DNA from 2 places in the Diaphorobacter sp. JS3050 genome. Region 1 is predicted to be linked to the other one. Evidence: predicted binding sites of a transcription regulator. Region 1 holds the regulator's gene; the other holds the start of a gene.

Evidence for each region. The regulator FliA, encoded in region 1, starts transcription of late flagellar genes. The targets are predictions, from matches to a motif close to CTAAAGTTTNNNNNNNNNNNGCCGNTA.
Region 2: a site for FliA is predicted at 2,536-2,562, ahead of HND92_RS08880 (YjfB family protein). Genes of this name have one in related genera too.

What each region holds. Positions count from the first base shown of each region.
Region 1 covers NZ_CP053553.1:3,611,207-3,615,400, reverse strand. The annotation lists gene flgA (flagellar basal body P-ring formation chaperone FlgA) at 1-56, shown strand, start outside; gene flgM (flagellar biosynthesis anti-sigma factor FlgM) at 150-473, shown strand; gene HND92_RS17205 (hypothetical protein) at 530-877, shown strand; gene HND92_RS17200 (RNA polymerase sigma factor FliA) at 1,089-1,802, opposite strand; gene HND92_RS17195 (hypothetical protein) at 1,807-2,604, opposite strand; gene flhF (flagellar biosynthesis protein FlhF) at 2,594-4,192, opposite strand; gene flhA (flagellar biosynthesis protein FlhA) at 4,189-4,194, opposite strand, start outside.
Region 2 covers NZ_CP053553.1:1,817,696-1,821,889, reverse strand. The annotation lists gene HND92_RS08895 (YgiQ family radical SAM protein) at 1-200, opposite strand, end outside; gene HND92_RS08890 (YigZ family protein) at 314-907, shown strand; gene HND92_RS08885 (dihydrolipoyl dehydrogenase) at 1,018-2,430, shown strand; gene HND92_RS08880 (YjfB family protein) at 2,587-2,790, shown strand; gene HND92_RS08875 (FAD-binding oxidoreductase) at 2,850-3,977, opposite strand; gene HND92_RS08870 (amidase) at 3,999-4,194, opposite strand, start outside.

The DNA.
Region 1 (4,194 bases):
GGCGCATCATTGGGGGTACTGTGCTTGAGGATGGGACAATAGAAGCCACTTTGTGAGCCGCGAGGCACCACAAAGCGCTAAAGTCTGCTCCCTGCCGGCCGAAAACATGGCTACTGGCCCCACATCTCACAGGGGTGGTGGAGAGTGCGATGAAGATTGGACACAACCCGGATACTGCGACTGCGCTGTCAAAGGCCGCTGCCAACAAGCAGCAGGCCAAGGCCGCCGCACCTGCGCCGGCCGCTGAAGAAGCGGCCCAGGGCGCGACGCGCGCCGCCGCAGGCGTGCCCGTCACGCTGTCGGCTGCCGCCCGCGGGGTGGACGCCACCAAGTCCACGGCCGACTTCGACACTGCCAAGGTCAAGGCGATCAAGGCCGCCATCGAAAAAGGCACCTTCCGCGTGGACGCCGAAGCCGTGGCCGACAAGCTGCTGGCCAACGCCTACGAAACCCTGTCCCACTCGCGGGGCTGACCCGCCCTCCTGGGCCGGCTGGCCCGCCGGGGTGACAGGCTCTAGACTTGCACCCCATGTCACTCGACGACACCCTCACCTTCATCGAAGCGCAGCTGCAGGACATGCAGGCTGCGCTTCTTGCTTCCAACCCCCAGACTTTTGAAGACACGGCGGTGCAGCTGCGCGGCGCTGCCATGGCGCTGGCCCAGGCCCTGGCGCCTGTGGCGGGCGCGCTGGAGCCCGCCGCCACGCAAAGGGTGCAGGCCATCGGCCGGCAATTGGCGCTGGTGCGCGACCAACTGGCGCGGGTGATGGCGCTGACCGAGCGACAGGCGGCGTCGCTGCTGCCGCCCGTGGAGGGAGTGACTTACGGGCCCTCGTCCGGCGCCGCGGGGGCGCGGATTTACCGGGCACCGGGGTGACTTTTAGCCCGAATTGCTGGCTGGGACTTATGGGGTAAGCGCTGGCAGCTATCTTTTTTGACGGGTTCTTGGGGTTTGATGCTGTTGACCGGGACCCGCCCCGGCGGGCGCATATCCCGGCCAGCGCCATGAAAAGCCGCAGCACAAGCTCAAAAAAAATAGCTGCCCGCGCTTGTCCAGCAAGCGCAAAACAGCTATTTCATCCAAAGAATCAGTGCCCCCGCATCTTCGTCCGCAACCGCGCAATCGCCTGGCTGTGCAGCTGGCACACGCGCGATTCGGTCACGCCCAGGACGGCGGCGATTTCCTTCAGGTTCATGTCGTGCTCGTAGTACATGCCCATGATGTACTGCTCGCGCTCGGGCAGGGCCTTGATGGCCTCGACCAGCGAGGCGCGCAGGCGCTGGTCGCGCAGCACGGCCATGGGATCGGCGCCCTCGTCGGCCACGTGGCGGTCCAGGAAGCCCTCGTCCTCGTCATCGTGGTGAAAGTCTTCCAGGTACACCAGCTGCGTGCCGCGCACCTTGCTCAGCAGGGCTTGGTAGTCCTCCAGGCTCATGCCCAGTTCGGCGGCGATCTCGGACTCGATCGGGCTGCGGCCCAGGCGCTGCTCCACGCGGTGCAGGGCATGCTCGATGTCCTTCTGGCTCTTGCGCGAGCTGCGGCTCATCCAGTCGCCCTCGCGCAGCTCGTCGAGCATGGCGCCGCGGATGCGCTGGCTGGCAAAGGTCTCGAACTGCACGCCCTGCGCGACTTCGTAGCGCGAGAGCGCGTCGTTCAGACCGATCATGCCGACCTGGATCAGGTCGTCCAGCTCCACGTTGGGCGGGAGCTTGGCGATCATGTGGTGGGCGATGCGCCGCACCAGGGGCACGTGCTGGTGGAACAGCGCGTCCCGGTCGAGCTGGCCTTTCGCGGTGTACATCGGGTCAGTGGCTCCGGTCCAGGGGCGAGAGGGAGGCGCACAGGCTGTGCGGGGGCAGCAGGGGCATGGCAGCGTCAATGGTGCATGCGTTTTCCAGCAGTTGCAAGGCCAGCCGCTGGATGTCCTGCGCGCGCGCCGCGGCCACGGTGGTGGTGTGGACCTGCAGGCCCAGGTGGGTGCGCGCGCTGCGCTGCAGCGTGTCCAGCGCCTCGGCGGTCTGGCGGTGCTGCACAGGCTCCTGCGGCGCGAGGATGGACGCCACCGTGCAGCGCACGCCGGCGTGCAGCGCCATGTGCTTGAGCTGGCGGTAGCTGCGCACCATGCCTTGCGCGCCGGGGCCGGTCATGATCAGCGGTACGCTGGCGCTGCCGCGCAGCAGCGGCGCCAGTTGCTCGGGCGGAGCATGCAGCACCACCAGCGCGTAGGCGCGAAACAAGGGCTGCAGGCGCTGCAGCACGGTGGCGCCATGGTGTTCGGACTGCTGCGCCAGGCGGGCCAGCCCGCGGGCCGCGGGCACCACGGCCAGCGACGCGCCGGTGGCGGAGGCCAGCGTCTGCGCGCCGTTCCAGGGAGCCGGGTGCAGCAACTGGTCCAGGCCGGGCATGTGCGGGCTCTCCAGCGCCGTGCCGTCCAGCACCACGACGGGGTAGCCCAGGCGCTGCAGGCTGGAGCACAGCTGCCACAGCATCTCCAGCCACGGGCCGCTGCCCGGCTGGCTCAGCACGGCCAGCAGGCGCAGGTCCTGCTGCGGCGTGTAGCTGTGCAGCCCGGCGGCCTGGTGCAAAGCGGTATCAAGCAACATCGGCCATCCCCCGCTCATCGGCCGTTTCCGTGGCGTGCGAGAAGAAGAAGTTCAACTCGGCGGCCTTGGGGTCGAAGGCCGACTTCACGCTCGTGCGCATGGAGGCGCTCACGAGCTTGCGGGCGTCGGCCGCCTCCCAGTCCTCGGGCACGCGCTGTCCGTTGGTCACGCCGCGCAGCACCATCTGGTGGCGGATCAGCGCATCGATGGCGGGGCCGAGCTTCACGGCCTCGTCCACCTTGGACAGAATGGCCTGCTGCGAGCCGGTGGTCTTGAAGCCGGTGAGCACATCGTCCAGCGTGTCCCCATGGCTGCTGGCGTTGAGCACCAGCAGGCGCTTGACGCCGGGCAGATCCAGCACGTCCAGCAGGTCGCGCTTGCGCGGGTCGCGGGGGGCCACGCCGGTGGTGTCGATGAGCACCATCTTCTTGGACGACAGCAAGCCCAGCAGGTCCTGCAGCGCCGCGCGGTCGTGCGCCAGGTGTGCCACCACGCCCAGCATGCGGCCGTAAGAACGTAACTGCTCGTGCGCGCCCACGCGGTAGGTGTCCAGCGTGATCAGGCCCACGCTGGCGGGGCCGTGGATGCGCGCGCACAAGGCGGCCAGCTTGGCGGTGGTGGTGGTCTTGCCCACGCCGGTGGCGCCCACCATGGCGAAGATGCCGCCTTCCTCGTACAGCGGCAGCGTCTGCGCGTCGGTGCGCAGGTTGCGCTCCAGCACTTCCATGAGCCAGCGCACGGCGTCCTGGGCGCCCAGATGCTCGGGCAGGTGTTCCAGCACCGCGCGCGAGAGGGCGGGCGAATAGCCCGCACGGATGAGCTTGAGCATCAGTGTGGACTGGATCGGGTTCTGGCGGGCCTGGCCCAGCCAGGCCAGGGTGTTGAAACGGTCCTCGATCAGCTCCTTCATGGACTGCAGTTCCTTCATGAGGTTCTGCTGTCCCAGGCCGGCCGCCAGCGTGGGCGCGGCTGTGGCGGGCGCCTCGGCGCGGCGCGGCGTGAGCTGCTCTGCGCCCAGGGCGGCATGCATGGGGCGCAACGGGTTGTGGCGCGCCAGCGGGGCGTTCACGGGCTGTGGCGCAGACGGCTCCTGCAGGCGTTCGGCACGGCGCTCCGGGCGGGGTTCAAACCGGGGTTCGGGCAGGCCGCGCTCCAGTGCCGCACGCTCGCTCAGGGGCGCGGGGGCGCTCGTGCCGTGCAGGGCCTCGTGGCGGCGGCGCAGCATGCGCTCGCGCACATAGTCTTGGAACGACAACGTGCTCATCGCCAGCTGCTCGGTGTCGCGCGCCACGGCGCTGCGGGCAGCGGGTGCCGGCTGGCGCACGGGCTGCGGAGCAGCAGCGGGCTGCACCTGGGGCATGCGCACCGGGTTGCTAGCAGCTAGATCGTCGGCGCGCTCCTGCAGGCGGCTGGGCGCAGGCTCGGCGCCGCCGTGCAGGGACGACAGCGCGTCCTCGGCCGTGGCCACCACCTCGACGCCGCCCGCCGTGGGGCGGTTGGACAGGATCAGCGTGCCGTCACCGAAGGCCATGCGCGCCTTGGCCAGGGCCTCCCGTGCGGTGGGAGCGGTAAAGCGTTTGATGTTCATGC
Region 2 (4,194 bases), 1.8 Mb from region 1:
ATGCCGAAGCTCGGGTGGTCCACATAGGCATCGCCCGTCACCAGCACCACGTCGCAGCTGTCCCAGCCCAGCTGCTCCATCTCGGCACGGCTCATGGGCAGGTACGGCGCCACGCCAAAGCGCTTGGCCCAGTAGGGGCGGTAGCTGGTCAACGGCTTGGCGTTGCGCGGGAAGAAGGAAACATCGATCGGGGCGTTCATGGGCGGGCCTGCAGGGGGGGCCGGGCATTTTAGAAGCCATGCCCCCTTTGCGCCTAACCGCCCCCGCATGGCCCTTGTCGCCGTCGGCCCATGGGGTAAGCTCGGCCGCCCCCATGCCCTACACCCTCAGCGCCCCCGTTCACAGCGAACTCATCATCAAGAAAAGCCGCTTCATCGGCTGCGTGCAGCCCATGGCCGACCGCGCGAGCGCGCAGGCCGTGGTGGATGCGCTGTGGCGCGAACACCCGGGCGCGGTCCATGTGTGCTGGGCGCTGCTGGCGGGCGGCCAGTCCGCCGCGGTAGACAACGGCGAGCCCAGCGGCACCGCCGGGCGGCCCATGCTGGATGTGCTGCGCCACCAGGACCTGGAGGGCGTGCTGGCCACCGTGGTGCGCTATTTCGGCGGGGTGAAGCTGGGCGCGGGTGGCCTGGTGCGCGCCTATACCGATACCGTGGCCCAGGCGCTGCTGCAGGCCGACAAGGTGCCGCTGCAGCGCATGCGCACCCTGGAATGCAGCGTGCCCTACGCCCTGGAAGGACTGCTGCGCCGCATGATCGACGGTGCTGGCGTGCAGCTGCTGCAGGTGCAGCATGCCACGCTGGTCACGCTGCAACTGCGCCTGCCCGAGGCCGAGGCCGAGGCCTTCGTCCACCAGGTGAACGAAGCAGGCCAGGGCCGCGTGGCCTGGGGCGAATCCACGGACTGAAGACCGGGGGCGGGCCGCGCCCACGCAAGCCCAACAATGCCTGCGCGCCTACATGCCGCGCCGGCGCGCGCGGCGACACTGGCGGCCCGCATTGACAAGGAACCCCCTCCATGAGCCAGCCGCTGGACGTGATCATCCTGGGCGCCGGGTCCGCCGGACTGGCGGCGCTGCGCGAGGTGCGCAAGCGCACCGACCACTGGCGCATCGTGAACGACGGCCCCTGGGGCACCACCTGCGCGCGCGTGGGGTGCATGCCGTCCAAGATGCTCATCGAGGCCGCCAACGCCTACCATGCGCGGCGCGCGCTGCACACCTTCGGCATCGAGGGCGCGGATGCGCTGCGGGTGGACCTGCCCGCCGTGCTGCGCCGCGTGCGCGCGCTGCGCGATGACTTCGTGGCCGGCACGCTGGCCGCCACCGACGCGGGCGAGCGCGCCATCAGCGGCCACGCCCGGCTGCTGGACGCGCAGCGCGTGGAAGTGAACGGCCAGGTGCACACCGCGCGGCGCATCATCATCGCCACGGGCTCGCGCCCCATCGTGCCGGAGGACTGGCTGGCTTTTGGCGACCGCATCCTGACCACCGACACGCTGTTCGAGCAACCCACGCTCGGCCCGCGCGTGGCCGTCATCGGGCTGGGGCCGCTGGGGGTGGAAATCGCGCAGGCGCTCGCGCGGCTGGGGGTGGAGGTGATGGCCTTCGCGACGGGCAAGACCGTGGCCGGCCTGAGCGACCCCGCCATCAACGACGCGCTGCTGGCGCGGCTGAAGGACGAATTCATCGTCAACGTGGGCGACAAGGCCGAGTTGCGCGAGGTGGCCGGCGGCATACAGGTCACCAACGGCAGCGCGACCGTGGTGGTGGACCAGGTGGTGGCCGCCATGGGCCGGCGCCCGAATCTGGAGCACCTGGGGCTGGACACGCTGGGCGTGGCGCTGGACGACAAGGGCCGCCCGCCCATCGATCCGTGCACCCTGCAGGTGGGCGATCTGCCCGTCTTCATCGCGGGCGATGCCGATGGCGACCGCCCCCTGCTGCATGAGGCCGCGGATGAGGGCCACATTGCGGGGTTGAACGCCCTGGCGCCCACGCCGCGCGGCTTCGCCCGGCGCACGCCGCTGGCCATCACCTTCAGCCAGCCTCAGGCCGCCGTGGTGGGGCAGCGCCATGCCGATCTGCCCGAGGGGCAATGGGTGGGGGGCACGGTGGACTTTGCGCGCCAGGGCCGCGCGCGCGTGGCGCAGTGCAACCACGGGCGCCTGAACGTGTACGCCGAACACGGCAGCGGCCGCCTGCTGGGCGCCGAGCTGTGCGCGCCAGCGGGCGAACACATGGCCCACCTGCTGGCGCTGGCCGTCGAGCAGCGGCTGACGGTGCACGACCTGCTGCGCATGCCCTTCTACCATCCGGTGCTGGAGGAAGGCCTGCGCACGGCGCTGCGCGATGCGGCCTCGCGCCTGCCCAAGGCCAGCGATTCCGACCTCGCCGCCTGCGAGGCCTACGGCGCGAGCGCGCTGGACTGATACAAAAACAATAGCTGGCTGCGCTTGCCAGGATGGATTTTCAGCACCAAAACAGCTTGAAATTCTTACGTATCAAGCGCCAACAGCTATGTTTATAGAAGCACCCTTGAATCCGCGGTGAACTGGCCGATAACAAGAGGTACACCGGAGATCACCATGGACGTCGCCCTCACCCAATCCATCGTCAGCACCGCCAGCGCCCTCGCCAGCCGCGAGACGGCCGATGCCGTCCAGGTCACCGTGCTGAAGAAGGCCCTGGATACGCAGGAAACGGCCGCCGCCACCCTGCTCGCCGCCCTGCCCCAGCCACCGCTGGCGACCGAAGGCCCGCTGGGCACGCAGCTCAACACCTACGCCTGACGCGCACGGCGCGCTGGCTTTTTTTCGCCGGCTCAGGCCGGCTTCAGCCCTGGCCTTGCTCAGCGCAGCCGCGCAGGCGACAGGCCCGCCACGTCCACACCCTCGCGCGCCAGCTCGGGGGCCAGCGGCTCGCCCAGTGCCAACTGCCGCGTCAGCAGCGCCGCGCCCGCCGCGCTCTGGATGCCATAGCCGCCTTGCGCGGCCAGCCAGAAGAAGCCGGGCACATGGTTGTCCCAGCCAATGACCAGGTCGCCATCGGCCACGAACGAGCGCAACCCCGCCCAGGTGTGCGAGGGGCGGCGGATCTGAAAGCACGTCACCTGCTCGATGCGGTGGATGCCCATGGCCACGTCCAGTTCCTCAGGCACCACGTCGTGCGGCGCCACGGCGTCGGCATTGGCGGGGGAGCCCAGCATCTGCCCCGCGTCGGGCTTGAAATAGTAGTCCTCCGCAATGCCGATGACGGCTGGCCAGTGGGCCGCTTGCATGCCGGCCGGCACGGGGAAGGTGAAGGCCGTGCGCCGCCGCGGCTCCAGCCCGATGGGCGGCACGCCCGCCTGGGCTGCCACCACATCGGCCCAGGCGCCTGCGGCATTGACCACGGCGCGCGCGTGCAGCACCTCGCCATCGGCCAGGGTGATGTGCCAGCCCTCCTCGCCCCGTTGCAGGGCCGTCACCTCGGCATGGGTGCGGATCTCGCCACCACGCTGGCGCAAGCCGCGCAGGTAGCCCTGGTGCAGCGCATGCACGTCGATGTCGGCGGCGCCGGGCTCGCTCATGCCCGCGGCCACGGCCTGGGGGCGCAGGCACGGGGCCTGCTCCAGCAGCTCCTCGCGCGTCAGGCGGCGCACCTGCGGGTTGCGCGGCAGCGCCTCGGCGTAGGCGGCCTCCAGCAGGTCGAGCTGGTCGGGCCCCGCCAGGTACACCACGCCGCGCGGCGTGAGGATGGGGGCGCTGCCGAATTCGGGCGGCGGCGCATCGTAGAACGCGCGGCTGGCCCGTGTGAGTGCGCAGATGTTGGGCGTGCCATAGGTGGCCGAGTACAGCGCAGCCGACCGGCCGGTGGTGTGGTAGCCGGGCTGGGCCTCCCGCTCCAGCAGCAGCACGCGGCGGTGCGCGGCCAGTTCCCAACCGGCGGAGGCGCCGGCAATGCCCGCGCCGATGATCACGAAGTCATAGGGTTGCATGGGTTCCCTCGCCAATCACTGTCAGACCGCCGATGCCTGCGCCGCGGCACCGCGTGCGCCCAGCCGCGGCACGCCGCGCGCGTCATCGGGGTCCGGCGCGTGGGTGACGATGGAGGTGAGCGCGGGTTGCACCGGCCCCAGCCGGGCCAGGTCGGGCCGCGGGCGCTGCAGGCCATCGATGCGGGCGAAGGCCTGCTCCAGCCCCAGGCCGATGGAC